Regions from separate parts of the Roseibium album genome, predicted to be linked through region 2. Evidence: riboswitches for the same ligand, from Rfam matches in the RefSeq annotation. Region 2 holds a riboswitch; each other region holds the start of a gene.
What was found. A riboswitch is a leader RNA that binds a small molecule or an ion and turns the genes downstream of it on or off. The one in region 2 is predicted to bind cobalamin.
Positions count from the first base shown of each region.

Region 1 (9,764 bases), 790 kb from region 2:
CCGCATATCGGTGGAACGCTTTATTTCGTGGAGTGGCGTGGTACAGACCTGGTCCCGATCGTTTCGATAAACGGATTTTCAAATCACCAAATCGGCGCCCGCGAGCAAGGTCTTTCCGGTGATCTCGACTTTGACGGAGACGGACGAACTGACATAGCGGTGCCTTCCAATGACCGCCGAACGCTGCGTGTGATCGGGATTCAGGACGGCAAGGTCAGAGAGTTGCACCGTGTCGCGTTTCCAGCAGCAATAAAACGAACCACGCCCGGCGCATTGCCTGAAAAGGCGTGCCTGCGTCTTGAACTTGAAAATCGTAAATCCGCGCAGGTCTGCCGACCTGGATAAACGGGCCGGTCAGGAAACCCCGGCCCTATTCCGATGCGGCTCCACTCACCGATCTTGATGACAGGATGCGCGTGATATTCACTTCGATCCAGTCGGCAAAATCTCTCACTTTCAAGGCAACTTCACGCCCGATCGGCGTCAGGCTGTAGTCAACGTGCGGCGGCACGACCGGATGCGAAAAGCGGTTCACGAAACCATCTGCTTCCAGCGTCTGGAGTGTTTGTGCCAACATCTTTTCACTGACGCCCCCGACCTTGCGTCTGAGGTCCGAAAACCGGTGATCACGATCCAGCAGCGCGATCAGCACCAGCACACCCCAGCGGCTGGTGAGATGTTTCAGGATCTCCCGGGAAGGACAATTCTGATTGAACAACTCCCCTCGCCGCAACATTTCCGACAATGCCTGCCCGTCGCTGTTCGTCCTATCCGGCACCGATACGTCCATGTTCTCCAGCTTCGTCAGACTTTTTTCCTTCATGGAACCTGCAATCTCAAAACTAACCTTTTTGTACGTACTAACAAAAAGTAAGTTTTGAGTCTACATGGGCTGCATCCGATTGATCCTCAGTCAGAAATCCAGGAGACATTCAATGATTGCAGTCACGGGTGCCAGTGGCCAACTCGGACGCCTTGTCCTGAAACATCTTTCGAGCCTCACCCATGAACCCGTCCGGGCATTGGTCCGCTCGCCGGACAAAGCGCAGGATCTCGTCAGCAGCCAGATCAGTGTGTCGCGTTTCGACTACAACGATCCTTCCGGCCTTGCCGAAGGTCTTGCAGGTGTCACACGTCTGCTTCTGATTTCCGGCTCGGAGATCGGCCATCGGGTCGCCCAACATGCTGCAGTTATCGAGGCCGCGAAGTCAGCAGGTGTGAGTTTCATCACCTATACGAGCTTGCTGAATGTACCCAACTCCAGCCTCGTTCTCGCCGCCGAGCACATCGACACCGAGAGTATTCTGTCAAAAAGCGGTATCGCCCATGCGGTTCTCCGGAACGGATGGTATCTTGAAAACTATGCGGGCACCGTTGCAGCGGCGCTTCAGCACGGTGCTGTTGTCGGTGCAAGTGGAGACGGCAGAATTTCTGTTGCAGGACGCGAAGACTACGCCGAGGCGGCCGCACGCGTTGTTTCGGGTGCCGACCTGTCGACGCGGGTGATGGAACTTGCCGGAGATCAGTCCATCAGCCTGTCGGAGCTTGCAGCGGAAATTTCAAGACAGACCGGCCGGAACATACCTTTTCAAAACCTGACCGAGGACGACTACGCCGGCGTTCTCATGGGTGCAGGCTTGCCGGAGGCGTTTGCCAGGGCGATTTCCGATGCGGACCGGGGAGCAGCTTCCGGAGAACTTTACAATGCTTCAACGGCGCTTCGCGCCTTGATAAGACGCCCGACCAAACCTGTTTCAACGTTTGTCGCCGAGTTGCTGTCGTCCGCCTAAACGGTGAGTTTATCTGAATTTGTTGCAGCAGTGCCGGAGACATGCTGATGTCTCCGGCCATTCATTCAGGAAATTGCTCAATCACTTCAAGGATATTTGTTGGCCCGGTTTCATCGAACCTGATACGCAGGTGGCTATACCCAGTTTGAAAGCCAAAGATGTCCGGTCAACCCGTGTCAGATCCTTACGTTCAAGACGGGCCCTATGCCTGGTTCCGTCTCGCGATCTCAATTCTTTTGAGCACCGTAGGCGGTGCCGGAATGTGGGTGGTCGTGATTGTGCTTCCGGACGTTCAGACGGATTTCGGTGTTGACCGGGCCGGTGCGTCGCTTCCCTACACGGCAACAATGGTCGGTTTTGCCGTTGGAAACTATATTCTCGGGCGATTTGTCGACAGGTTCGGCATCGTCCCACCCGTCATCGCGTCTGCTCTGTTTTTGGGAGCGGGTTTTGCACTTGCCGCCGTTTCTCCGAATATCCTGCTGTTTACGGTGGCCCAGGGCGTATTGATCGGCCTCGGAACAGCGGCAACGTTTGGCCCGCTCGTGGCCGACGTCTCGCACTGGTTCCTGAAACGCAGGGGACTTGCGGTAGCCTGCGCGGCAAGCGGCAACTATCTTGCGGGGGTTCTCTGGCCGTCCTTCATTAAATGGAGCCTTGTCAGCAACGACTGGCGAGAAACCTACCTGTTGATCGGTGCGCTTTGTGTGGTGCTGATGGTCCCGCTCGCGCTGGCCTTGCGCCGCCCGCCACCCGCGTCCGCCCTGAGCGCCCTGCCCTCCGGCAACACTTTCGGCGGTCAGCCGAGCGGTCTCTCTCCGACTGCGCTGCAATTCCTCCTTGTGGTCGCCGGTCTTGGTTGCTGCGTGGCAATGTCCATGCCGCAAGTGCATATCGTCGCCTATTGCGTGGACCTTGGATACGGAATTGCGCCTGGCGCCGACATGATTGCCCTGATGACAGGGGCCGGTGTCGTCAGTCGCCTTTTGTCGGGATATCTCGCCGACAAAATCGGTGGCGTGTGGACACTTCTGATCGGGTCGGTCCTGCAATGCGCCGCTCTCTTCCTCTACATTCCATTCAACGGGCTCGCGTCGCTTTACCTTGTGTCGCTGATCTTTGGCCTGTCGCAGGGCGGCATCGTTCCCAGCTATGCGGTCATTGTGCGGGAATATCTGCCCGCGCGCGAAGCCGGGCAGCGTGTCGGACTTGTCATGATGTCAACGATCCTCGGCATGGCCCTGGGTGGCTGGATGTCCGGTCTGATCTATGACCTGACCGGTTCCTACCAGGCAGCATTCCTCAATGGTATCGCCTGGAATTTCCTCAACATGGCGATCATGGTCTTCATCCTGTTCAGCGGCCGCCGCTCCCGGCCCGCGATCGCAACAGGAATATGAAGAACACTCCGCCGATCAGGCCGGTCACGATGCCGATCGGCATGTCTTCCGGTGACATGAGCGTCCGTGCCAGGATATCGGCCCAGATGAGGAATATCGCCCCCAAAAGCAGGCTGGCAGGCAGAACACGCCTGTAGCTTCCCCCCACAAGAAACCGCGCGATATGCGGGATCATGAGCCCGACGAATCCGATGATGCCCGAAAAGGCAACCATCACGCCGGTGATCAAGGCGCCGACCACGAACACGACCAGCCGGAACCGCGCCACGGGGATGCCGAGCGTGGACGCGGTTTCGTCTCCGATGGTCATCGCATTGAGGTCTGCCGCCTTCGCCAGAAGATAGGGGACAGTCAGCACGAGTATGCCGAGAGGAAACAACAGGTGGTTCCACTGCGCCAGCCCAAGTCCGCCCAGCATCCAGAACACAACCGTATGTGTCGCGCGCGGATCTCCCATGAAAATCATGATGTTTGCCAGGGACATGATGATGAAGGAAACAGCGACACCTGCCAGAACCAGTCTGTCGGCGCTTGTTGCGGAGGCAAAATGCGTAACCCCGAGCACGATGAGCGTTGCGACGAGCGCGCCCGCGAATGCCATTAGAGGAACCGTCAGCAGCCCCAGGAACAGTCCCGTGTGCAAAAGAGCCAGGATCGCCCCTGCCGCACCTCCGGACGAAATACCGAGCAGGTGCGGGTCCGCGAGCGGATTACGGGTGACCGATTGCAGCGCGGCACCCACAATAGCAAGGCCTGCACCGACAAAACCGGCCAGCAATGTGCGCGGAAGCCGGATGTCCCAGACAATTGCCTCTCTTCCCCTGGACCAGTCGATTTCGACGGCGCCGGGCAACAGTTTGTTGGCAACGACCCCGAACACCGTACTGGCCGGGACCGAAATGGCCCCCACCGAGACGGCCACGACCACGGAAATGATCAGCACAAGCCCGCCGGTCATCAGCATGAGGCCGAACCCCCAGCTTGATGGCGGCGAACTGCTTTTCTGCACGCTGTCCCTCGATATTTCCGCGGTCGGTCGCTGCAACAAGGTTTACTCTCCCCAGAAGGCTTCTGCCAGTTTCTTGATAGCTTTGATGTTGCGCGGACCAGGTGTCGCCTCGACATATTCGAGCGTAACGAACCGGTCGTTCCTGACGGCGTCGATTTCAGCCAATGCAGGATTCTGCATCATGAAATCTCTCTTCTGCTCAGCCGTCACGTTTCCGTAGTTTACGATAACGATGAATTCCGGGTCCTTTTCGACCACGGTTTCCCAGTCGATCTTGGCCCAGCTCTTTTCGAAATCGTCAAGTACATTGACACCCCCCGCAGCTTCAATGAGTGCCGTTGGCATGGCATAACGCCCTGCGGTGAACGGTCTATCTTCACCACTATCATAGACAAATATTTTCAGAGGCTTATCGCCGGGTCTTAAAGAAGATTTATAGCTATCGAGTTCGGCCTTGTAACCGGCGACCAGATCATGTGCCTGATCTTCGACACCGAAGATCTTACCCAGATTGATCAGGTCATTATACATATCCGCCATCGACACTTTCGGTTTTTCACCGATGTGGATGCACGATTCGGTCAGTTCGTAGACCTGAATGCCGAAGGGCTCGAGCGTTTCCGGGGTCACCTCTCCACCGACCTTCATGCCGTAGTTCCAGCCGGCGAAGTAGAAGTCCGCATCAGCGCCAATCAGGACTTCCTTGGTTGGATACTTTGCGGAAAGTTCCGGTAGTTCCAATACGCCGTCACGCATTTCCTCATCGAGCGTTTTCCATCCTGAAATGCCGGTATAGCCAACCATATGATCGCGGAGGCCGAGAACGAGCATCATTTCGGTGAGGTTGACATCATTGGAAACGGCCGCCATTGGCGGAGCGTCGAATGTCACTTCTCGATCGCAGCTTTTTACCGTGGTCTGTGCCAGCGCAGATCCTGCAAAAACGGTGGTCGCGAGGCCGATTGCCAAACGTTTCATGGAATTCTCCGGTACTTAAAGATGAAAGGTAAGATGTGCTTGTTCGCTCGGCGCAAGTTGTTCCAGTCGCGCCTGCACGGAATAGGCTTTTTCGATGTGGTCCGGTGTCAGAACGTCTTCCGGTTCTCCGAACGCGACCGCCGCCCCTTTGTGCAGCAACAGGACGCGGTCGCAGACGCGGCCGGCAAGGTTCAGATCGTGCAGGCTTGTGACGATAGTGATGTTGAGGCTGGATATCAGCGCAACGATTTCCAGCTGGTGGCGAATGTCCAGGTGGTTGGTCGGCTCATCCAGAATGAGCAATTCGGGCTCCTGGGCAAGTGCACGGGCAACCATCACCCGCTGGCGCTCGCCACCGGAAAGCGTTCCGAAGGATCGCGCGGCGAGCGGCAGCAATCCCATCCGGTCCAGGGCACCTTCGGTAATTTCGAAGTCGTCGCTGCCATTTCCGGCAAACCCCGTCCCGTGCGGACGGCGGCCCAGTGCGACGATCTCCCGGACGGTCAATGCAAAATCAGTGGGCTGCTCCTGCAGGACGGCAGCAACTTTCTTGGCGGTCGATCTCGCGGACATTTTCCAGATATCCTGACCGTCGAGAAAGATCGCACCGGTACTCGGCCTGTGAAAACGATAAAGTAGACGCAGAAGCGTGGATTTGCCCGCACCGTTGGCACCGGCCAGTCCCAGAACCTGGCCTGCGGCGAGATCGAAACTGACGGGATGCAGGATGGTATTGCCCTGCCCCGCGCGCCATCCGGCCTGCCTGGCCGAAAGGGCCGCGCCACTCATGAAACGGTTGCCGTATCTGCTTCGGTCACGCTCATTGCGGCCGGTATGCGCGCGAGTGCCGATCGCCGGAGTTTGCCGGGACGGTCCGCAGAGTTGCACCAGCCATTCGCCAGAACCCTGTACTGCCGGGCAAAGGCAACCAGATCATCAATATCCGTCTCCGGATCGATGTCACCGAAAAGATAAGTCGCCTTTTCATTGGCTCTGTAGGCAACCGTGCAGGGCCGTGAGCATCCTGCCATGCACGCGATACCTGAAACTTCAAAGTCGTTTCCGGCAACCGGTAAGGCGCAGGTCAAGGCCTCCCGCAGCTTGGCGATCAGTTCAAAACCCGGCCGAAAGTCGCTGCCATTGTGCCTGCAGGACGTACAGACGAATATCTTGTGCGATTCACGACTCATCTGCCATCCCCGACGTTTCCACGTGTTTGTCACCGCCCGAATCCGAGCTGCCCGATTGTTCATGATCAGACCGCCGATCCGGAATCTGCACCTCATTTAAAAGGCTATGTCGCAACTTATGTAATGTTATTACATTACGTTCACTTTTCGATGCAAGCGGAAATCTGCAGCCATTGGGGCACATGGCTCTGGCTGCGCGTTCGCCCAAAGCACCGGCCTTGGCTAGAAAAACGGGTATGAAATCAGCATTTTCGTTTCTGGTCCGGTTCATTTCGCCCTCCGCGATTACACGGGGCTTGCAGGAACCGAAGGTCTAACTCTGTCAGCGATCGCTGTTTTGCCATGCCATCCGCTCCTCCGGAACACCCCGTCCGGGTTGAAGTTTGTGATGAAATGGCAGGTCTCCTGACTTGCGGGTCATGGCTTGCCTGATCCTTCCCGGGGTCTCCCCAGTGGCGCTTTCAGGTTTGCTCACCGCTCACAGTTGCGGGGGCAGTCACGGACTTGGTGCCTTTTGGCTACGCCGCACCGTGTTCCCTTTTAATCCCGATCCGGCTCCGGATACGAGAACCATAAGACCATTGATTGGCTGAAATTGAGGAAGCTGTCAATCGACAAACCGACCTGTGTCTTCCAGGCAGCGACATATGGCAATTTCAGCTGGTTTGAACCGTTTCTGTTACCTTGTTGCCGCGGTCCAACTCGACAAGAGTCCAAAGAACCAACAGTGCCGTGCAGATGTAGCCGGGAGGGATTGAGCGGGCTTCGTTGGAACAAGACTTCTCGATCATGTGGAGCCACAATCAAATGTCAGGACCTCAAGACAGGAATGGTTTCGACCAGCCGCCCAGACGATAGTCCAGCACCTCATGCATGACCGGATCATCGCCGGTGAAAAAGTGTGAATGCGCGAGCTCGCGAACATTGGTTGCGTTCAATTCAAGACAGTATATGCGGTATCCAGTCCTTCCCCTTGAAATTTATAGCGCCAAAGAAAAAGAAAATGGGCATTGATACCAAGCATAATCCGAATAATCTTCTACTCACCGGGCAAACTTCCAAATTGATTGCATAAAAGAGAGACCGCCACCCGAAGATGAAAAACCTGATTACTAGTTGTATGATCTTGGTTGCAGTGGTTCTTACCCCGGTATTCGGTGAGGCAGCCGATGACACCAAATCCATATTGATGATCACTTGGCGTGGCCTCACGCCTGCCGAAGAAGGGTTCGTCGAAAAACTGGGCGAACTTGGCATCGATGCCGACATTGATCACTTTGACGCAAACCGTGACCAGACAGAACTGGCCGGGTTTTTACGGGAAAATCTCGACGTTCTGAAAACACGGGACCTGATCTACACCTTCGGAACGACCGTCACGCAGACAGTCAATAATTTCGACATCGCAAATGTGCCCCGTGTGTTCAATATCGTGGCCGACCCGGTCGGTGTCGGACTGGTCGGGTCCCTGGATTGCCCGCCCCCCGGCATGACCGGTGCCAAGATGTCCCTGTCACCGGACGTGAACCTGGAGTTGTTTCGAAAAATTCACCCTGTCCAAACCATGGCGATCCTGTTTGATCCGCGGGAAAACAACGCTGTCTCAGAGGCCGACCACCTCACGATTGCAGCAGAAAAACTCGGCATCACTCCCAAGCGGCTTCGCTTTGCACCGGATGCGGACGAAACCGATCTTCAGCTTTCATCTCTGATCCCGCAGCTTGAAGGCGTCGACGCGCTTTACGTCACCGCTTCATCGTCGTTCATCGCACATTCCGGGATCCTCAAGGAGATCATTCCGGACGACCTCGTCAGCATCGGATCGTCAACGGCCTATATCGACGAAGGAATAACGCTCGCCTTTGGTACAGAGTATCGTGAGCGAGGAGAGGCAGCAGCGGAATTGGCGGCGAAAATTCTGCTGGACGATGTTCAGCCAAACAAGTTGCCGATCGACGAAATCGACGCTGCTGACGCTATCCTCTTCGTGAATGCAGACAGCAAGGCTGCGTCAACGCTTCGCCTTGAGAATGCGACCAACACTGTGGTCTACAAGTAGGTTCGCCTGTCTTGCAGACACATTGAAGGCCCCTGGGACAACAAACATATACAGACCCGGTCAACAGCTGATAGCTTTTCGCGATGCCGCATCTATTTCTCAACAGGCCCAGAAATTTCGATCTGCTGGCCAAGCACGAAACCGTACGCAAGGACCTTGTCTGGGAAAGTCTCAACGCCGCGCTCTACAAGATCGGCGGGGTGATTTTCATCATCGGCAGCGTACTGTTTTTTCCAGCCTTCGCGAAATACGCAGATATCGGCGCCTGGTCCTTCATCGCGGGTTCCGTGCTCTATCTCGTAGTCACAGGACACGACCTTCTGGAAGTTTTCAACGCGGGTCGCCACCGTGAAGGTGAACCCTCTGTCTGGGACAGACTGGAAACCCTGGCTGCACTCACATACGTCACTGGAACGATCCTTTTCATTGTCGGAAGTGTCTGTTTCCTGAAACGGTATGATGCCACCGAGGCGGGCGCGTACTGTTTTGTTGTCGGCAGTCTCCTGTTTGTGGTCGGTGCGGTTGTGAATGTCCTGCAAATCATCACTGCCGGATCTCTGATCAAGCTTCAATTGATGAACCTGACAGCCTTGTCCTTTGTGACCGGATCGGTGCTGTTTGCCGTTGCGTCTGTGCCTTATCTCTGGACGATTGAAAGCAAATCCGATGCGCGTGAACTTTTTTCTTATCTGGCGTTTTTGTATCTGACCGGCAGCATCCTTTTCCTGCTGGGCGGGGTCTTCAACTATTGGCGTGCGCTCCTGGTCATTCGTGGCGTCGCGCGCTCGCAAAAGCTGAAACCCGCGCCGGTGAAATGATCTCCTGCAAGGTCCGGAACGCGGTTTTCATACCTGCGGACCGGAAAACCAAAAGCTGGGTCGCAATGAAGATCAGCGTCTTTCCGAACCGTCAATCGAGACACCGGGCGGCAAACGGTCCAACGGATTGCATCAGGCCAACGCTGTCTGTCATTCGCGCAAAGTAATGGAACGGCCAATTCATTTGACGCAAGGACAACGGCGCGAGGAATTGGCAATGCTGCAGTCACGTTCGTGATGCATTAAGGGGTTGTCATGACGTTTCCTGGCAGATTGAACAACACGCAAAAACTAAATATGCTCAAAAAAATGACCCTGAACAGCTGAGTGTTTCTTCAGCTGTTCAAGGTCCAGGTTTCAGTATCGAGGGCGGCTGCTCAACGCCCGATTGCAGAATAGGTGAGAATTGAGATCTTACGCTATCCTCTCAATATGGGATGGCGCCGGTTTTGATAATCATGTTCCAATAGCTCAACGTGTGTTTTGCAGGTGCTGAAATGACTGACCGTGAGGTCGATAT
Region 1 is NZ_OZ247583.1:5,210,717-5,220,480, forward strand. Features, by position in the region: gene ACO6TI_RS23915 (hypothetical protein) at 1-345, shown strand, start outside; gene ACO6TI_RS23920 (winged helix-turn-helix transcriptional regulator) at 371-790, opposite strand; gene ACO6TI_RS23925 (SDR family oxidoreductase) at 936-1,790, shown strand; gene ACO6TI_RS23930 (MFS transporter) at 1,949-3,190, shown strand; gene ACO6TI_RS23935 (FecCD family ABC transporter permease) at 3,147-4,154, opposite strand; gene ACO6TI_RS23940 (ABC transporter substrate-binding protein) at 4,242-5,177, opposite strand; gene ACO6TI_RS23945 (ABC transporter ATP-binding protein) at 5,193-5,966, opposite strand; gene ACO6TI_RS23950 (DUF1636 family protein) at 5,963-6,367, opposite strand; cobalamin riboswitch at 6,746-6,957, opposite strand; gene ACO6TI_RS23955 (ABC transporter substrate binding protein) at 7,488-8,426, shown strand; gene ACO6TI_RS23960 (YrhK family protein) at 8,510-9,244, shown strand; gene ACO6TI_RS23965 (response regulator transcription factor) at 9,742-9,764, shown strand, end outside.
Region 1: another riboswitch for cobalamin. It lies ahead of ACO6TI_RS23950 (DUF1636 family protein); the one in region 2 lies ahead of cobU (bifunctional adenosylcobinamide kinase/adenosylcobinamide-phosphate guanylyltransferase).

Region 2 (9,764 bases):
AGTGGCCTCTATTCGGTCGCCGCACAAATCGAGCAGCATGGTCGTCCCGGGCGTCGAGAGTTCCGGCTCGACAAAGGCATAGGCGAGGTTCAGACCGACCCTGTGCCCCCAGTCCCCGGACGTGACGGTGCCAACCACGGTATTGTCCAGCATGAGTGAGGCGCCTCCGTGAGCAGGTGCGTGTGCGGTGTCCAGTTTCAGTGTCACCATTTTCCTGACAGGACCTCTGTTGATCAGGTCCTGCAAGGCGGCTTTTCCAACAAAGTCGCTCTTGGACATTTTCACGAACCGGTCCAACCCGGTTTCGTAGGGATCGAACTCAGTCAGCAGGTCCGCCTTCCAGTGGAAAAAACCCTTTTCCATGCGCATGGCCTCTACAGCACGCGCGCCGAACAGCGACAACCCGAAAGGTTCTCCGGCTTTTCGAACCGCAAGATATGCTGCGTAGAGCGATGAATTTGGAACATGAATTTCATACGCAAGCTCGCCAGAAAAACTCACGGACATGACGGTTGCAGGTGAATAGCCGATAAAACACTCGCGAACGCTCAGCCAGGGAAAAGCGTGGTTCGACCAGTCGCCCCTTGCACACGCCGACAGGACCTTGCGGGCATTCGGTCCGGCAAGAACCAGGATCGTCTGATCGTTGGTGAGGCTCCTGACCTGAACGTCTTCGTCTTTGCGAAGATGCTGGGTCAACCAGTCCATATCATGAAATTCGCTCGCCGCTGCCGACCCGTACCAGATACGCGCTGGCCCTCTGTCGGATTGCGGCAAATTGGCGATGGTCGCCTCGCTTTTGATCCTGCCCTGGTGATTGAGCAGGTAGGCAAGGCCGACGCGGCCCTCTCGTTTGGAAACGGTCCCGCAAACCAACCGGTCAAGAAATGCATGCCGGTCAGCACCGGTGATTTCGAAACGGTTGAATCCGTTTACCTCGCAAAGACCGACATTGTTCCGAACGTTTTCGACTTCCCGTCCAACCACTTCGAACGCCTCATCGAAATTGAAGGTCAGGGACGGATGAAAATCGGCGCGCGGTTTTATGTAGTCGACGCGCTCCCAGCCATTGACGACGGTAAATTCCGCTCCCTCAGCTGCCATAACGGGAGTAAGCGGCGTTGTCTTGGCGGGCCGGCCGGCCGGTCTGTGTTCGTGTGGAAAGTGAAAGCGAAATTCGTTCTGGTAGTCTTCGATTGCCTTTAGCGATGTAAGTTCGACATTGGTGTGGCCGGTAAACCTGCGCGGGTCCAGGCACCACGTGTCGTAGCAGGCCTCGCCGTGGACGATCTGTTGCGCAAGCAGCCAGCCGTGACCGCCCCCCTCTCCAAGACCGGCACGCAATCCAATGATGCAAAAGGCGTTTCGTTTGCCCGGTATCTGGCCAACGAGCGGCGCGCCGTCGATTGTATATGTGATCGGACCGTTTATAACTGAGCGTATACCGGTTTCCAAAAGTGCCGGCATGCGGTCGAACGCGCCTTGCAGAACGTCTGTTATGCGATCCAGGTCATCCGGACACAGGGCATTGACAAAATTCGGATCGATGCCGTCCATCCCCCACGTTTTGCATCCCTGTTCATAAAATCCGATCAGCAGTCCATTTTTTTCCTGCCGGCAGTAATAGTCGCTGATCGGGCATCGGAGCAGTGGCATCCGGTGACCTGCCTGAACGATCTCCGCAATGTCTTCCGTCAGGAAATACTGATGCTCCATGGACGCGACGGGATGGTGCACATCCATCATCGCTCCGACTTCGTTGACCCTGTACCCACCTGCATTGACGACGATGTCGCAATCAATTTTTCCATGTTCCGTGTGAACGGTCCAGGTGTCGTCCCGATGCTGGGTCAATTCCGTGACCGGTGTGTTCCGGTAGATCTGCGCGCCGGCCTTTCGGGCATGGTAGGCAAGGGCCTGACACAACTGAGCTGGATCAATGTCACCGTCAAGCGGGTCCCACAAACCACCCAACAGATTGCTGGTTGATACCAGGGGATGACGGCGTGCGCATTCCTCGGCATCAATCACTTCAAATTCGACATCCATCCCCCGGGCCATGGAGGCAAAATGACGGTAGCCCTGCATTTGCGCATCCGTGTTGGCAAGCCGTATCCCACCATCACCGTGATGATAGTTGATGGGATATTCCGGATCTTCCGCGAGTTCCTTGTAGAGCCGGATGGAGTGGGTTTTCAGTCCCACCATCGTCTGGTTCATGCCGAAATTGGTTACCTGGGCGGCAGAATGCCAGGTTGTTCCGCTCGTGAGCTCATTGCGTTCGACCAGAACAACATCGCTCCAGCCTTCGCGTGTCAGATGGAAGAGTGTTGAACAACCGGCGATGCCGCCTCCGATGACGACAACCTTGGTACGCGATTTCATGAAGTGAGACTCCGGATCCACAATATACCGGCATAGAGCCCAAGATGACTGCTTGTCACAACACGGTTTGAGATAAATTAGAAAAAATCAAATCATTGAACCTAAAAAACAGAATTAAGTCTAATTCGGTTGCAAGTCGCCAACGATCTCAATGATATCCATGTCAACTCAACCTGGAGGACTGGATATGGCAAAAGGCCGGGTAAAACGGGGAGGGCGCAAGGAACGATTGGCAATGCGCGCTGCCAAGCCCCTGGTTGATCCGTGTCCACCCGGCCAGACCGGCGGGCAGTACAAACCGCTTCAGGAAGGAGAACTCCGGCAGATTTATGAAACTGCACTCGAACTGCTTGAAAGACTGGGGCTTGGTGAAATCCCGGATCGTCTCAAAGGCGATCTCCTGGCCGCCGGTGCAACGGAATGTCTGGAAAGTCGCCTGAGTTTTCCGAAGGAACTTGTCGAAGAGGCAATCTCTCAAGCTGCCAAGACCTTTACGTTTCACGGTCGCGATGAGACCCGTTCGATCGTTGTCGGCGGAAATAGAGTATATTTCGGCACCGGTGGAGCCGCCGTTCAGACGCTTGACATGCAAAGCGGTGTGTATCGCCCTTCCACGCTTGAAGACCTGCATGATTTCACGAGGGTTCAGGATGTTTTGCAGAATGTCAGCTGGTTTACACGGTGCTGCGTTGCAACGGATGTAGCCGACAACTACGACCTCGACGTCAACACGGTTTATGCTCTTCTCAAGAATACGACAAAGCCGGTCGCCACGTCCTTCACGCTTCCCGAGCACGTGGCGCCAATCGTTGAAATGCTGGATATCGCTGCCGGTGGTCCGGGAAAATTCGCCGAGCGGCCGTTCCTCAAAGCGCATATCAGCCCGGTGATTTCACCGTTGCGCTATGGTGAGGACGCCGTTGGCGTGGTTTACGAATGCATCAGGCACAACATTCCAATGTCATGCATTACGGCCGCTCAGGCGGGCGCAACTGCGCCAGCTACTCTTGCCGGGTTTCTCGCTCAATCGTTGGCGGAAACCCTGGCAAGTCTTGTGATGGTGCACGCGATTCAGCCCGGTTTTCCGATGATTTTTTCAAACTGGCCGCTGGTCATCGATCTCCGGACCGGGGCGTTTTCCGGTGGCGGCGGAGAAACGGCCGTCCTCAATGCGGCTTCCGCGCAACTGACCAACTGGTTGGGTCTGCCATCCGGCGTTGCATCGTCAATGACCGATGCCAAGGCCATCGATGCGCAAGCCGGTGTTGAAAAGGGCATTACCAGCCTGGCGGCGGCCCTGGCGGGTGGAAATCTGATCTATGAAAGTTCGGGCATGACTGCGTCATTGCTCGGCGCCAGCTTCGAGGCATTTGTTCTCGATGATGAAATGCACTCGCTGACCTATCGGGCGTTGCGCGGGATTGAGGTGTCACCCGAGACCCTGGCATTTGAGGCCATTCGTGATGCCGTGCTGGGAGAAGGACACTTTCTGGGTGGGCAGAATACCTATCAAGCTATGGAGCGGGACTATTTTTATCCGTCACTTGCCGACAGGGACGAACCGAGGACCTGGGCCCAGAACGGAGCACAGGATGCGTGGAACCGCGCACGCCAGCGCGCCGCAGATATTCTCAAAGACCACCATCCAACCTACCTGACACCAAAGCAAGACGAGCAAATACGAGCCCGGTTCAAGATTTTGTAAATGGCAATCAAAATACCAATATTACGAACAAAAACAAATAATTATTCAATAATTTTAAAGTCTTCTTTTAGCCATGGACTTGATCCGTGAAGAGGTTCGACAACGGCATCCTGGATCAGGGTCCTTATTGCCGTGTCCACAAGATCCAAGACCGATCGTGAGCAGTCTGCATTCGCCAGAATTGCGAGCGTTCGCGCGAAGCCCTTGCCGGGAAAACGATGCATTTCGACATCGGATTGAAAACGACGGGCTCTTGAAAACAACAGGGGTGTCGTGATGGTCCAGCCTGTGCCTGCTGCGACCATGGCCAGAAGTGTCTGGTTGTTTCCGCATTCGAACCTGTGTGGAGGTGAAATTTCCATCCTGCGCAACTGGGCTTCGATCTGCCTGGCGATGAACAGATTGCCTGAAAACCTCAGGAATGGGAGATTTGCACCGCCACCCACGATCTCTTTCGGTGTCCGTCCCGTGTTTTTTGGAACAACGAGAACAAAGGGATCGCGCATCAAAGGCCGGTCAATGAAATCCCGTGTCCTTTCTGTCGGCGATGCCGCGATGCCGATATCCAATTGGCGATTGCGCAACATCTGCACAATCATGTGGCTGGAATCCGTGTGATAGAGAAAGTCGCAGTTCGGCATCGTTCCGAAAAGGGAAACGGCAAGCGAGGGAATAATGTCGCTGTCAAAGTCCTCAATCGTCCCGAGGCGCAGATACCTTGCTTCCGACATGTTCCCGGCTGCAGCTTCCGCTCTCGCTTTTCGAAGCTCGTGCAGCGCATTGTCGATATTGCGAAGAAATATCTTGCCTGTTGGTGTCAGGATGAGAGGGCGCCGGGAATGATCGAATAGATCAGCGCGCAGCGCTTCCTCCAGACTGCGAAGATGATGTGAGACGGTGCTGGCTGACAGGCCGGTTTCGGTGGCAACAGCCTGAAGTGATCCTCTGTGGGCACACAACTGGAACAACTCCAGACCCTTGAGACTCAGATCCCTGATATCCGTTTGTTGAAGCATTGCTGCCCTGCGCCTGTAAAAGTCGATCATGTAATTCAATTTTTTCGAAGTAATAATGCAATTTTCTCACAAAATCGAGTTGCTCCTGTTTCTGCGGGAAAATGTGTGGAAGCGTAGTCATCGAACAGCGAAATTGCGGACGATGATCGGCGCGAGCCAGGTGCAAGACAAAGATTGCCCAAGTGGTTTTGATCGAGTGGTTTTCATTATCCCGGCCGATCCTTGTCGACATACGCAAGCAAAAACCAACAAGCGGGTACCAACACGGAAAGTCTCAAGACGGGAGGAAGCAAATGAACGAGGGGCTGAAAGCGGCAGGATCGATGAATCGCCGCACGTTTTTACAGACAACAGGCGCTGCCACTGTTTTGGCGAGCAGCGTTTTCCCGCGTTCGGCGGTGGCCGCCCCGAAACGTGGCGGCGTCATTCGTGTCGCCAAGGGACACGGACAAACCACCGACACGCTTGATCCCGGAACCTGGGAAAACGGGTTCATGATCGCCCTGGCCTATGGATTCAACGGGTATCTGACGGGTGTTGCCGCGGACGGTTCGGTGGAGCCGCAGCTTGCCGAAAGCTGGGAGGCTGACTCCGAAGCGAAAATCTGGCGATTCAAGTTACGCCCGGGTGTCACCTTCCATTCAGGAAAGTCGATAACGCCCGAAGATGTCGTGGCTTCGATCGACTTTCACCGCGGAGAAGCTTCGACATCTGCAGCCAAACCGTTGCTTGGCTCGATTGAGGACATCTCGATTGACGGGCACACGATTGTCTTTGCACTGTCTGCCGGGAGCGCCGACTTCCCGTTTACATTTACCGATTATCACCTGGCCATCCTGCCGGCCGGAAATGGATCCATTGACTGGCGCTCGCAAGATGGTGCGGGTCCCTACAAGCTGACCGATTTCGATCCGGGTGTTTCCGCAACGCTGACGCGCTTTGACAATGACTGGGACAGCGAACGTGGTTTCTTTGACGGTGTCGAGTTGCTTGCCATTGTTGACCTGAATGCGCGGACAACGGCCCTGATTTCCGGGGACGTTCATGTAATCGACAAGCTGGATCTGAAGACCGTTGGCCTGATGGGGCGCCGGCCGGAACTGACCATCCACTCGGTAGCCGGCAATCAGCACTACACCTTCGCCATGTCCACAAACAAGGATCCCTACACCGATAAAAATGTGCGGCTTGCGTTGAAACACGCCATCAACCGCCAGGAACTGGTCGACAAGATCCTCTTCGGCTACGGCGCCGTCGGAAACGATCATCCGATCGGACAAGGTCAGCAATTCTTCAACAGCGAACTTGAACAAAGAACCTATGATCCGGACAAGGCAAGGTTCCATCTGAAGGAAGCCGGACTTGACGGCTTGTCAGTATCGCTTTCGGCGGCGGATGCCGCATTTCCCGGAGCCGTGGATGCCGCGGTCCTTTACCAGCAATCGGCAGGCGCAGCGGGGATAACTCTCGACATCAACAGGGTGCCGAATGATGGCTACTGGTCGGATGTCTGGATGAAAGACCCGTTTTCGGCGGTCTATTGGGGTGGTCGTCCGGTTGAAGATGCCATGTTCACGACCGCCTATGCCTCAGGTGCAGCGTGGAACGACACATTCTGGGACAACGCGAAATTCAACGATCTTCTGGTCGCTGCTCGTGCCGAGTTGAACACCGACAAGCGACGGACGATGTACTATGAAATGCAGTCTATCCTGAACGAGGATGGCGGCGCGATCGTTCCGATGTTCGCCAACTATGTCTTTGCAACGGCAAAGGATGTGGTTGTCAGCGAGGCCATGGCCTCCAACTGGGACATGGACGGTGAACGCTGGATGGAACGCTGGTCGTTCGTCTGAAGCAAATCGGTGAGGGCGGTTCACCCGACCTTGCCACTTCGCTTGTCAGACGCTCTACGCTCATTCAGACGGCATCATATGTTGCTGCCGGCACGCGCGAACTCGAAATTTTTTTGGAAAAAATGGCTCCCCAGGCCGGACTCGAACCAGCGACCCAGCGATTAACAGTCGCTTGCTCTACCAACTGAGCTACTGGGGATCACCACGTCGGGGCCGGTGCGAAACCGATCCCGTCGATGGAGATGCGTATATCAAAGGCTTGATCCGTTTGCCAAGCCCCCGCGCGTGTTTTTTTCACCCTGTCATCATTTTTTTGTTTCTGGAGTGGAAAATAGCAAGGATAACAGGGCGCTAATGATAATCTGGACTTTGGAAAACTGTTCAAACCACTGAGCTCGTTTACTGGCTTCAAACCGTCTTTCCGCGAGGTGGCTGCGCCTGGAAGGCGTGGGTTCGGCGCCTGCCGCCGTTGCCGAGACCTTTTCTGAAGATCGATTCCGGTGCTTGTCTCCGGCTGAATATGTGTTTAGGAAGGATTTCGACGGTTTCGGTGACGGCAAATGGCCTGATCCGGATGAAACGGGAATCCGGTGTCTGCGTCTGACGCCAATCCGGAGCTGCCCCCGCAACTGTAAACGGCGAGCGACTGCACGAAAACCACTGGTCAGGGAAGACCGGGAAGGGGTGCAGGAGGCAACCAGCCGTGAGCCAGGAGACCGGCCGTCAATTGTGCAACCCTTGGCGCTGTCGGGTGGACAGCGGGGAGAAAGATGTGAGCGAAAGTTCAGGATCAAGGTCCACGCTTGTCTTCGGCGGTGCCCGTTCCGGCAAGAGCCGTTTCGCCGAACGCCTTGCCATAAATTCCGGTCTGGAAAAGGTCTACGTTGCAACCGGTGCAGCGTATGATGATGAAATGGCGGACCGGATTGCCGCGCATCGGCAACAGCGTGGCGACGGCTGGATCACGATTGAAGAGCAGCTCGACATTGAAAACCTGCTTTTGTCCGAGTGCCGTCCCGGGCGGGTGCTGCTGGTGGACTGCCTGACGCTCTGGCTTTCCAATCTGACGTTCGCCGACAGGGATATTCCGGCCCACGCCGCAAAACTCTGTGCCGCAATCAGGCAGGTGCGAGGTGCCTGCATTTTCGTATCAAACGAAGTCGGCATGGGGATCGTGCCGGAGAACAGTCTTTCAAGGTCGTTCCGCGATGCGCAGGGACGGCTCAATCAGGATATCGCTGACGCTTGCAACCAGGTCGTCTTTGTGGCTGCCGGTCTGCCCTTGCTGATGAAACCCCACACGCAATTGGAAATCACACCATGACGACACAGAACCTGCAGCCGGGTCAGAAAATTCCGGCAACGATTGTCACCGGGTTTCTGGGCGCCGGAAAAACGACGCTGATCCGCAATCTTCTGCAAAACGCCAACGGCAAGAGAATTGCCTTGATTGTCAACGAGTTTGGCGACATGGGCTTTGACGGATCCCTGGTCAATGGCTGTGCCGACCCCGATTGTGCTGCCGAGGAAGTTGTCGAGCTCACCAACGGCTGTATCTGCTGTACGGTCGCCGACGACTTCCTGCCAACCATGGAAATGCTGCTTTCCCGGGAAACACCACCAGAGCATATTGTCATCGAAACGTCCGGTCTGGCACTCCCCCAGCCGCTCGTGCGGGCGTTCTCGTGGCCGAGTGTCAAGACCAGGGTGACGGTCGACGGCGTGGTGACGGTCCTCGACGCTGCTGCCTTGGCGGAGGGCCGGATCGCACTCGACGAGGAAGCCCTGGAGGCACAGCGTGCCGCGGACGAGGCACTGGATCACGAAAGTCCGGTTGAGGAACTGTTTCAAGACCAACTGCGTTGCGCCGACCTTGTTGTTCTCAACAAGGCGGATCTTGTGGCAGCCGACACGTTGAAGTCGGTCGAAAGCGGCATTCAGGCAGAGATCCGCCCGGCGGTTCACATCGTCTCCTCGGAAAATGGCACGCTGCCGATCGAGGTATTGCTCGGCCGCCAGTCCGCAGCTGAAGATGATATGGCGGCGCGGCACGAGCATCACCATCATCATCACGATGATGACCACGAAGATCATGATGACCACCATCACCATCATGATCACCACCATCATGACGATTTCGAGAGCCACGTTCTTGAGGTTCCCGCCTTCGACGCACTGAAAACAGCCGAAACGAAGGTTCTTGAAGCAATGGCACTTAAAGGTGTGCTTCGGATCAAGGGTGCGGTTCGGATAGAAGGCAAATCGGCGCCGGCCATGGTTCAGGCAGTTGGCCCACGCGTGGAGACCTGGTTTGCGGCTGGCGCCGAGAGTTCCGGCAGATTGGTCGTGATCGGTCTCAAGGGTTTCGATCTTGAAGCTGTGAGCGCATTGCTTGGCACCCTAAGAGCTGCCGCCTGATATCGGCGAATTTTCCAGGGAATTGGTCCTGCTCGGGAAACTCCCCGTCGGGAAACAGCAAGAAGAAGACACGACCTGATGCACATTCTCGCCAGCCAGACGCGCAGAATTGACGACGGCGGTGACGCTGTCGATCTGGGGCAGGCACCGGCCGACATCCTGTTCCTGTCTGCAGCCGACACGGAATTGGGCAGTTTTTCTGCCGCACATTCTGCGCTGGGGACCGACTGCGCGAGTCTGAGACTGGCCAACCTCATGGCGTTGTCGCATCCCTATTCGGTGGACCTTTATGCGGAACAGACCGTGCGAGGGTCCAGGTTGGTCATCCTGCGCATTCTGGGCGGCATTGAATACTGGCGATACGGGATCGAGCGCTTCGAAGAG
Region 2 is NZ_OZ247583.1:4,420,772-4,430,535, forward strand. Features, by position in the region: gene ACO6TI_RS20095 (GcvT family protein) at 1-2,385, opposite strand, end outside; gene ACO6TI_RS20100 (trimethylamine methyltransferase family protein) at 2,573-4,090, shown strand; gene ACO6TI_RS20105 (LysR family transcriptional regulator) at 4,132-5,106, opposite strand; gene ACO6TI_RS20110 (ABC transporter substrate-binding protein) at 5,400-6,962, shown strand; tRNA gene ACO6TI_RS20115 (tRNA-Asn) at 7,086-7,161, opposite strand; cobalamin riboswitch at 7,488-7,701, shown strand; gene cobU (bifunctional adenosylcobinamide kinase/adenosylcobinamide-phosphate guanylyltransferase) at 7,735-8,286, shown strand; gene cobW (cobalamin biosynthesis protein CobW) at 8,283-9,380, shown strand; gene cobN (cobaltochelatase subunit CobN) at 9,459-9,764, shown strand, end outside.

Region 3 (9,764 bases), 960 kb from region 2:
TCTGGCTGTCGGTTGTCACCGGCGTTGCGGCATTGATCCTGACCATGTTGACCGATCACGAAACCGGCCTGATCCGGGTCGTACCCTATTCGTTTCACCTGATCGTCGATTTTGCGGTCGGTGTCGTCTTCCTGGCCGCTCCGTTCGTCCTCGGCTTCAAGGGCATCGACTTCGCCTACTACGTCGTCAACGCCCTCGCCGTTCTGACCGTCGTCTCCCTTCACAAGCCGGAAGCCGCCGAACCGCAGGCCGCGTAAAATGTGATGACCTCACCTGCGATCAACGCCTTCCCGGCATCTGAACCTGAAAAGCACCGGCTCCCCGCCGGTGTTTTCTTTTTGCGTACAAGCCGGACGATCGGCAAATTCTGGAGGGGTTTTGAGCATGGATCAATCAAAATTCTGAACGCAAAGTACACATGTCTGGTGCAAAGACCGGCCGAACGACTTACAGATCCAGATTAGGAGAATTCAATATGTCCCTGTCCAAGACGCTTGTCGCCGCAACGCTTCTGAGCATTGCGAACCTGTCCAGCCCGGCCTTTTCGGCCGACGAATACAACACATCCAGCGGCCTTACGGCTGCAGGTGCCCCGCTTGGCATGCATGGTGTAGATCCCGTCACCTTCGTCAATCTCGGCAACCGGATTGACGGCGCGGCCCGTCACACGGCGGTTCACGACGGTGTTGCCTATTATTTCTCCTCCAAGGAGACCATGGACAAGTTCACCGCAAAGCCGGCTGCGTACTTGCCGCAAAACGGCGGCTTCTGCACGTTCGGCGTTTCGGTTGGCAAGAAGTTCGACGGCGATCCCCAGTTTGCGGCCATCGTCGACGGCAAGCTCTATCTCTTCCTGAACGAGGAGATCTTTCGTGAATTCCAGAAGGACGAGGCAGGGACCATCGCCAAGGCCGACGAAAACTGGAAAAAGATCCGCACAACCGCCGCCAAGGATCTTTGATCGGTTTTGATCCCGACGGCAAGAAACAGAGTCACTCCCTGACGATTTCAGGCGCGCCCAGTGGTGCGCCTGATCTTTTTCGTCCCCGGGCATGTCCGGCCGGCCTGACCTCGTTGCACAACCACAACACCCACCAGCGAACTGTCCGCTCTGAAGGCTGGCGGGTTGTGGTTTGCGTGGCCAAGGCTTATGTGACTGCGACCGCGCCAAGCGGCACAATGACTTTTGAAGACGGGACAGAAAGACATGACGATCATGTTGCGCGCGCCCAGGACGGCGGCAAACCTGTACTGATCCGCGCTCGCGGTGCGGTGGAGGCAATCCGGTGCAAGACTGACTTGCACCCGATGTATTTCCTGTTTTCAAAAGGGTTCCCAAATGGGCACTTCTCAAAAGGAAGGGCTAGCGTCTTCAAGTGATGCTGCGCCCATCCATCGTTTCTATTCCAGGACCACCTGGATCGAAGGCGCGGCTGAAGAACAGCTCGATCTTGTCTCCAGGTTGGCCGGTGTGTCGCATGTCGCCGCGTTTCCGGACCTCCACCCAGGCAAATACGGCCCGGTCGGCAGCGCAATTCTGGCTGACCGCATCTATCCTCAACTGATCGGCAACGATATCGGCTGTGGCATGAGCCTGTTTGCGCTCGACCTGCCGGCCCGCAAACTGCGGCTCGACAAGGCCGCACAGAAAATCCGTGTGCTGGAAGAACCGTGGCATGGAGACCCCGGCGCTTGTCTTGCAGCTGATGGCCTGCCGACTGATCTTCATCCGGTCGCGCTTGGGACCATTGGCGGCGGCAACCATTTCTGTGAATTGCAGGAGCTCGACAGCTTGTCCGATGATTGCCTGCTTGCGGGCACGGATATCAGGAAAGGCGACCTGATGCTGCTGGTGCACTCCGGGTCCAGATCACTTGGCATGGCCGTGTTCGGTACGGTTCTGGAGAGTTTTTCCGGGCTGGACCTCGACAGCACCGTCGGACGGACCTACCTGGCAGCGCACAACGACGCGGTTCGCTGGGCGAGCCTCAATAGAAGGCTGATTGCCGAAAGAGCCGCGCGTGCGCTCCGCTCGGACCTTCGGCTGGTTGCGGACGCACCCCACAACTTGATTGAGGAGCACGACGACGGGCTTCTGCACAGGAAGGGCGCGGCAAAAGCCGACATGCCGCTGGTTCCGCTCGCCGGATCCCGGGATGCCCTTAGCTATCTGCTGGTGCCAAAGGCCAACAGGCCGGAGGCACTCGCCTCGCTTGCCCACGGCTCGGGCCGAAAATATGATCGCCGGTCGATGGCCGGTCGCGCCGGAACGACCCGTTCCGACCGGGACGGATTGATCCGGACATCGTTTGGTGGACACGTCATCTGCGAGGATCGCCAGCTCCTCATCGAGGAAGCACCGAACGCGTACAAGGATCCTAACCAGGTGCTGGACGACCTGCGGACGTCCGATTTGGCACAATCTGTTGCAACGCTGAAACCGCTGTTGACGTTCAAGAAGGCGGTGAACCGGGAACTCGCAGCCGCGCGGCGGGACAAACACGGTCGCCTGAAGGATAGGAGGGCGATGCGATGAGCACTTCCAGTCGAAAGCACCTCCTGGTGACAAGCGGTGACGGTCCCCGTGAATGCCGCAGGGCCGTCGCCCACGTTCTTCGTCAAATGGAACACGAGGCAAGGCGAGCCGACTTGCGGTTCAGTTCAGATGTGTCAGGTGGCTGCGACGGCGCGGATCCGTCATCCGCGCTGGTTACACTGTCCGGAAATCAGATGCCGGAATTCACGAACACCTGGATCGGCACCGTCCAATGGATCTGTAAAAGCCCCTTCCGCGCACATCACAGACGGCAGAACTGGTATGTCGGCGTGTTTTCGGTCGACAATTCGGACCTGCCGGAGATCGATCTGGAGACCGGTGCGCTCAGGATCGAGACCTTCCGCTCCGGTGGTCCCGGTGGTCAGCACCAGAACACCACCGACAGTGGAGTCCGGGTCACACACCTGCCGACCGGACTGGTTGCCGTCTCCACCGACGAACGCTCTCAACACAGAAACCGTAGAGTTGCCCTTGACCGGCTGGTGGCACGGTTCATCCTCAAGCGAGAGGAGAACCTTGCGCGGGACCGGTCGGCGCAGAACCAGTTGCACAGGTTGCTGGAGCGCGGCAATCCCGTCAGGGTCTTCAAGGGTGAACGTTTTGCCGAAATGAAAAATCAGTCTGGAGGCCGCAGATGACGTTAGCAGCAAAGGAACGCCTGGCCTTCGACGCCCTGCTTCTGGCAATTGCATCGGCTTTCAGCGCGGAAGGAAGATCGGGCGGTGACGCAGCCGCAGTCAGGCTTAGAGCTGCGTCGAAGCGGCCTTTTTACGCAAGGCCTGCACGAGACCACCCCGGTGCACTGCTTCGGCAGGTATGTGCACTCGACAACGCCATCGACTGCGCAAGGCTTGTGCTCGGATGCGCGGCCAGTCTCGACTGGGAACACTGGCAAGGCACCGGGCTTGCCGACGACGTTTCAAACAGCCTCTACACCACGGAGTTGCTCGGTCCGGACGGGCATGTCCGGGACAACGAGGTTCGCGTTGGCCTGCTCGTCTCCGAGGCCGGGACCGACTACCCGCCTTCCAGCCACGCCGCGGAAGAAACATACTTTGTGATCGCCGGGAATGCCGAGTGGGTTCTCGAAGGCGCGCCATATGGGCAAGCGCCGCCCGGGTCCTTTGTTCATCATCCGGCGGGGGCAGTACACGGACGCAGGACATTGTCCGAACCGTTTCTCGGTGCATGGCGCTGGAGTGGAAATCTTGATCTGGCGAGCTTTGGGGTTGCTCGCCGGTAGAATTGCCGTTGTTGTCGCAGCCGCTGATTTTTTTTCACATCTGAAAATGCCGCTTTTGCGATCTCCCTGCAGAGAGAAATTCGAATAGAGTGCCGATGTCACCCAAAGAGTCAAAGCACACATCAGAGGCCCGCATGACGTCTGAAGAACTGCGAAGAAAAAAAGCCGCAACAAAAGCGATCCTCTTCGACAAGGACGGCACCCTGCTCGACTTCGACGCAACCTGGACACCTGCCTACGAGGAAGCGGCGAGGCTGGCTTCAAGAGGTGTGACAACCGATGCAGAGCGGTTTCTTGAGCTGACCGGACTGGATCTTGCAACGCGCAGATCGGAGGCCGGGTCGCTGCTTGCTGCGGGCAATTCTGAAGAAATCGCCGAGGCCTGGATAGCCGGAGGTGCGGATTTTGGCCTCGCGGATCTGACCACTGAGCTCGACCGCATATTTGTTTCAAAAATGCATGATGCCGCCCCTCTGCCTGGCATTCGAGAGGCAGTGGATGCGCTCCTGGCGCGTGGCTTCAGGCTGGGGGTTGCTTCAAGCGACAGCGAAGCTGCAATCCGCGCCTTTCTGGAGGGCACGAACCTTGCACCGAAATTCGACTTCGTGACGGGGTATGACACAGGTCACGGTCCCAAACCTGAACCCGGCATGGTGCATGGATTTGCCGACGCGATCAGCGTTCCCACGTCTGGAATCGCGGTCATCGGCGACAACACCCACGACATCGAAATGGCTCATGCTGCCGGTGCCGGCCTGACGATCGGAGTTCTGACAGGAACGAGCGCACGGCAGGAACTTTCGCCGCATGCGGATGTTGTTCTGGAAAGTGCAGCCGACCTGATCGGGTTTTTCCCCTGAACCGATACCACCAGTGCCATCGCCAAAAAAAAGGGCGGCCCGTTGCCGCCCTTTCCCGTATTTGAAAACAGCCCGCGTTTCAGGCAGCAGGTTGGTGAAGACGGCTGTTGAACGCCATCGTTCTTGTGAATGGTGCCAGTGTCTTGGCTCCCGCAAGAACGGCCAGGTCCAGAAGGGGCTCACCCAGAACGACCAGCATGTAGGCAATTCCGAAAGTCCCGACTGACGCCAGGTTTTCTGCGCCGAAACCCTGTCCGTAAAATGCCCAGAAGGCGACCCAGGCGACAACACCCCCCTGATAGGTCGTCGACAGCGCCAGGGCCTGCGCATAGGAGACATCCACATAGGCCGTTTTTTCAGGGATGATTTTCTTTGCCAGCAGGCTCACGGCCCACAGCGGCACGATCAGAGTTGTCACGTTGATGCCGTATTGCGGCAGATCGAACGGAGCGATGAGGAAACCCTGCAGGGCAAGGCCGGCGGCCAGGCCGATCGCCGCAGGTCCCGCACCGAACATCAGGAACAGGGTTGCGCCGAGAATGAAGTGCACCTCGGACACTCCGACCGGGTAATGCGGCAGCAGCTCGAAAAAGCTGAAGACCAGAAGCGAGGTAATCAGGGAACGGACGGCAAGACCGGAAACACCACTTTTGCGCACCGTATCAAGCGCGAGTTTTCCGAGTAGACCGAAGGAAGCGGCAGCCGTGCCATAGCTGAGTACGATTTTGGCACCATCAACGATGCCAGGTTCGATATGCATGTTTTTCTCCTTTGCGCACCCTCCGTGCGCGATAGGTTTCCTGAATTGGTCGGAGCGACCGTTTGGATGGCAGGTTTCCTGGCTTACGGGTCCTTGCGCAGCCCGCCTTCCCGGCCATATCGGCCAGTGGCATGTCGGGCTTTGCTCGCCGCTCACAGTTGCGGGGGCAGCCACGGTCTAGGCCCCTGTTGGGTACGCCTCACCGTGTTCCCATTTCATCCGCCTTCACGTTCGTATCGGCGGAACCATCCATAAGCGAGGATTGCCTCTTTCCAGGAACAGGTGCAAGCGCATTTTTGCCGTGAGCCGTCGAAATGCGGCATCGTCACATATTTTCCACGGGCGTTGCCCGGTCATGTCTTGAACGAAGCCGGCTGATGCAAATTTGACGCATGACGGAAGTCACGGGAGCCGACCTGGCCACCCTTCCATCACGCAAAAAGGCAGACAGGAGATCCACCTGTCTGCCCGGTCCACGGTATCGCAGTGCCGATAAACGGATCAAACCATAAGGGTCATATCGTCAAGTATGACGCCATAATTGGACGTTACAACGACCTCATCAACTTCATCGAAGATCTCATCGGACAGGGAAAGCGTCTTTTCTTTGTTTGCGCGAATGCGGAAATCTTCCACACCGACGAGTTCGCCATCCAGATAACCTTCTACGGTGACAGTCGCCTTGCGCCAGCCCAAAGCCGTGAAGGTTGCTTCTTCGAAATCGAAGCTTTCGCCGTCGGCACGCGCAAATGAAAGGCTGTCACCATAGCTGCGTCCTGCGTAATCTCCTTCCGAGACACCCCGAGTGCGGGCCGTCACGTAGGTGTTGGTGAAGACGAATTCATCTTCTTCGTCAAACCAGCGACACGGAGAGCCGCCTTCGAAACCGATGTGGGTCTCCACCGGTGACGTTCCCTCGCCATTGAGGGTTATTTCCACTTCGGCCGTGTCGGTTCCGCCATTGCTGTCTGCAACGTCATAGACAAAGATGTCGGTTGCCGTTTCACCGTCGGAAAGATGGTCAAATGCACCATTCGGATCATAGCTGAACGTGCCGTCGCTCGCGAATGTGACAATGGCGCCTGAAGCGAGAACTGCCGTGCCGTCGGATCGGCCGGCAACGGTCTGCAAGGACATTTCGCCACCGTCCGGATCATTGTCGTTGCCCAGAAGGTTACCGCTCACAACACCAGATTCGTTCGTCGCGAAACTGTCATCGAACGCGACGGGCCCCTGATTGCCTCCGGACGGTCCTTCCGTCTGCGTCACCAGTGAGATGTTGTCGACATAAAAGGGTTTGTCCCTTCGGCTGCTCACCACCACTTCATCGACGCTGTCGAACCTTTCATCCAGTTCAAGTTCGTAAGTGCCTTTTGAGTTGATGCGAACCTTCATCGATCCGACAAGAACACCGTCATCATAGGCTTCAACAGTCACGCGCGCCCTGCGGGTCACGGATTGAAGCAAAATGCCGTCAAGATCGAAATCCGAGCCACCTGCCGAAATCGTGAAGCCTGATGTCGCCCCGGACAGGGAGCCTGCCAATTGGCCATCTGTCGTGACGTTGATCCCCGCGAGTGAGAATCCTGCCTCGCCCATGTATTCACCAGGTGCCAGACCTTCGAAATCGATGACCACCGGCTTGTCGGTGCCCGGAACCGGATCCGGAATCGGGTCCTCATCGGGTGTTGTCTCACCGTCAATGGTAAGGTTCACCGTCGCCGTATCAAGGCCACCGTTACCGTCCGAGACCTGATAGGTGAAGCTGTCGGCGCCCTTTTCACCGGCGTCGAGTTCGTCAAACGCGCCATTCGGATCATAGTCAAATGTTCCGTCGGCATTCACCGTCAGCAGCGCACCGGAATCCAGCACGATCTGCGAGCCGACCGAAGCGGAAGAGCCGTTGACGGAGGCAACCGACAGGCCGTCACCATCTGCATCCGTATCATTGGCAAGAAGGTTCTGGCCGGAAAGCAGGCCATCCTCACCGACAGTGTAGCTGTCGTCGGCCGAGACCGGTGCCGTGTTGTCATGCGATCCTTCAATGGTGATCGTCACCGTTGCCGGTTCGGAGTTCCCCTCGCCGTCGCTGGCAACATAAGAGAATGTCTCCGTTGCGGTCTCTTCATCGTCCAGGTGATCAAAGGCACCGTTCTGGTCATAAGAGAATGTGCCGTCGGCATTCACCGTCAGCAGTGCGCCGGAATCCAGCACGATCTGGGAACCGACCGAAGCGGAAGAGCCGTTGACGGAGGCAACCGACAGGCCGTCACCATCGGCATCCGTATCATTGGCAAGAAGGTTCTGGCCGGAAAGCAGGCCATCCTCACCGACAGTGTAGCTGTCGTCGGCCGAGACCGGTGCCGTGTTGTCATGCGATCCTTCAATGGTGATCGTCACCGTTGCCGGTTCGGAGTTCCCCTCTCCGTCACTGGCAACATAGCTGAAGGTCTCCGTTGCAGTCTCTTCATCGCCCAGGTGATCGAATGCACCGTTCTGGTCATAAGAGAACGTGCCGTCGGCATTCACCGTCAGCAGCGCACCGGAATCCAGCACGATCTGCGAGCCGACTGAAGCGGAAGAGCCGTTGACCGACGCCACCGACAGGCCTTCTCCGTCGGCATCCGTATCATTGGCAAGAAGGTTCTGGCCGGAAAGCAGGCCATCCTCGCCAACAGTATAGCTGTCGTCGGCCGAGACCGGTGCCGTGTTGTCATGCGATCCTTCAATGGTGATCGTCACCGTTGCCGGTTCGGAGTTCCCCTCGCCGTCACTGGCAACATAGCTGAAGGTCTCCGTTGCAGTCTCTTCATCGCCCAGGTGATCGAATGCACCGTTCTGGTCATAGGAGAACGTGCCGTCGGCATTCACCGTCAGCAGCGCACCGGAATCCAGCACGATCTGCGAGCCGACCGAAGCGGAAGAGCCATTGACCGACGCCACCGACAGGCCGTCACCATCGGCATCCGTATCATTGGCAAGAAGGTTCTGGCCGGAAAGCAGACCATCCTCACCGACAGTGTAGCTGTCGTCGGCCGAGACCGGTGCCGTGTTGTCATGCGATCCTTCAATGGTGATCGTCACCGTTGCCGGTTCGGAGTTCCCCTCGCCGTCACTGGCAACATAGCTGAAGGTCTCCGTTGCGGTCTCTTCATCGCCCAGGTGATCGAATGCACCGTTCTGGTCATAGTCAAATGTTCCGTCGGCATTCACCGTCAGCAGCGCACCGGAATCCAGCACGATCTGGGAACCGACCGAAGCGGAAGAGCCGTTGACCGAGGCAACCGACAGACCGTCGCCATCGGCATCCGTATCATTGGCAAGAAGGTTCTGGCCGGAAAGCAGGCCATCCTCACCGACAGTGTAGCTGTCGTCGGCCGAGACCGGTGCCGTGTTGTCATGCGATCCTTCAATGGTGATCGTCACCGTTGCCGGTTCGGAGTTCCCCTCGCCGTCGCTGGCAACATAAGAGAATGTCTCCGTTGCGGTCTCTTCATCGTCCAGGTGATCAAAGGCACCGTTCTGGTCATAAGAGAATGTGCCGTCGGCATTCACCGTCAGCAGTGCGCCGGAATCCAGCACGATCTGGGAACCGACCGAAGCGGAAGAGCCGTTGACGGAGGCAACCGACAGGCCGTCACCATCGGCATCCGTATCATTGGCAAGAAGGTTCTGGCCGGAAAGCAGGCCATCCTCACCGACAGTGTAGCTGTCGTCGGCCGAGACCGGTGCCGTGTTGTCATGCGATCCTTCAATGGTGATCGTCACCGTTGCCGGTTCGGAGTTCCCCTCTCCGTCACTGGCAACATAGCTGAAGGTCTCCGTTGCAGTCTCTTCATCGCCCAGGTGATCGAATGCACCGTTCTGGTCATAAGAGAACGTGCCGTCGGCATTCACCGTCAGCAGCGCACCGGAATCCAGCACGATCTGCGAGCCGACTGAAGCGGAAGAGCCGTTGACCGACGCCACCGACAGGCCGTCACCATCGGCATCCGTATCATTGGCAAGAAGGTTCTGGCCGGAAAGCAGACCATCCTCACCGACAGTGTAGCTGTCGTCGGCCGAGACCGGTGCCGTGTTGTCATGCGATCCTTCAATGGTGATCGTCACCGTTGCCGGTTCGGAGTTCCCCTCGCCGTCACTGGCAACATAGCTGAAGGTCTCCGTTGCGGTCTCTTCATCGCCCAGGTGATCGAATGCACCGTTCTGGTCATAGTCAAATGTTCCGTCGGCATTCACCGTCAGCAGCGCACCGGAATCCAGCACGATCTGGGAACCGACCGAAGCGGAAGAGCCGTTGACCGAGGCAACCGACAGACCGTCGCCATCGGCATCCGTATCATT
Region 3 is NZ_OZ247583.1:5,377,623-5,387,386, forward strand. Features, by position in the region: gene ACO6TI_RS24745 (hypothetical protein) at 1-257, shown strand, start outside; gene ACO6TI_RS24750 (YHS domain-containing (seleno)protein) at 476-961, shown strand; gene ACO6TI_RS24755 (RNA ligase RtcB family protein) at 1,340-2,536, shown strand; gene prfH (peptide chain release factor H) at 2,533-3,195, shown strand; gene ACO6TI_RS24765 (dimethylsulfonioproprionate lyase family protein) at 3,192-3,800, shown strand; gene ACO6TI_RS24770 (HAD family hydrolase) at 3,935-4,660, shown strand; gene ACO6TI_RS24775 (energy-coupling factor ABC transporter permease) at 4,740-5,420, opposite strand; cobalamin riboswitch at 5,472-5,685, opposite strand; gene ACO6TI_RS24780 (Ig-like domain-containing protein) at 5,922-9,764, opposite strand, start outside.
Region 3: another riboswitch for cobalamin. It lies ahead of ACO6TI_RS24775 (energy-coupling factor ABC transporter permease); the one in region 2 lies ahead of cobU (bifunctional adenosylcobinamide kinase/adenosylcobinamide-phosphate guanylyltransferase).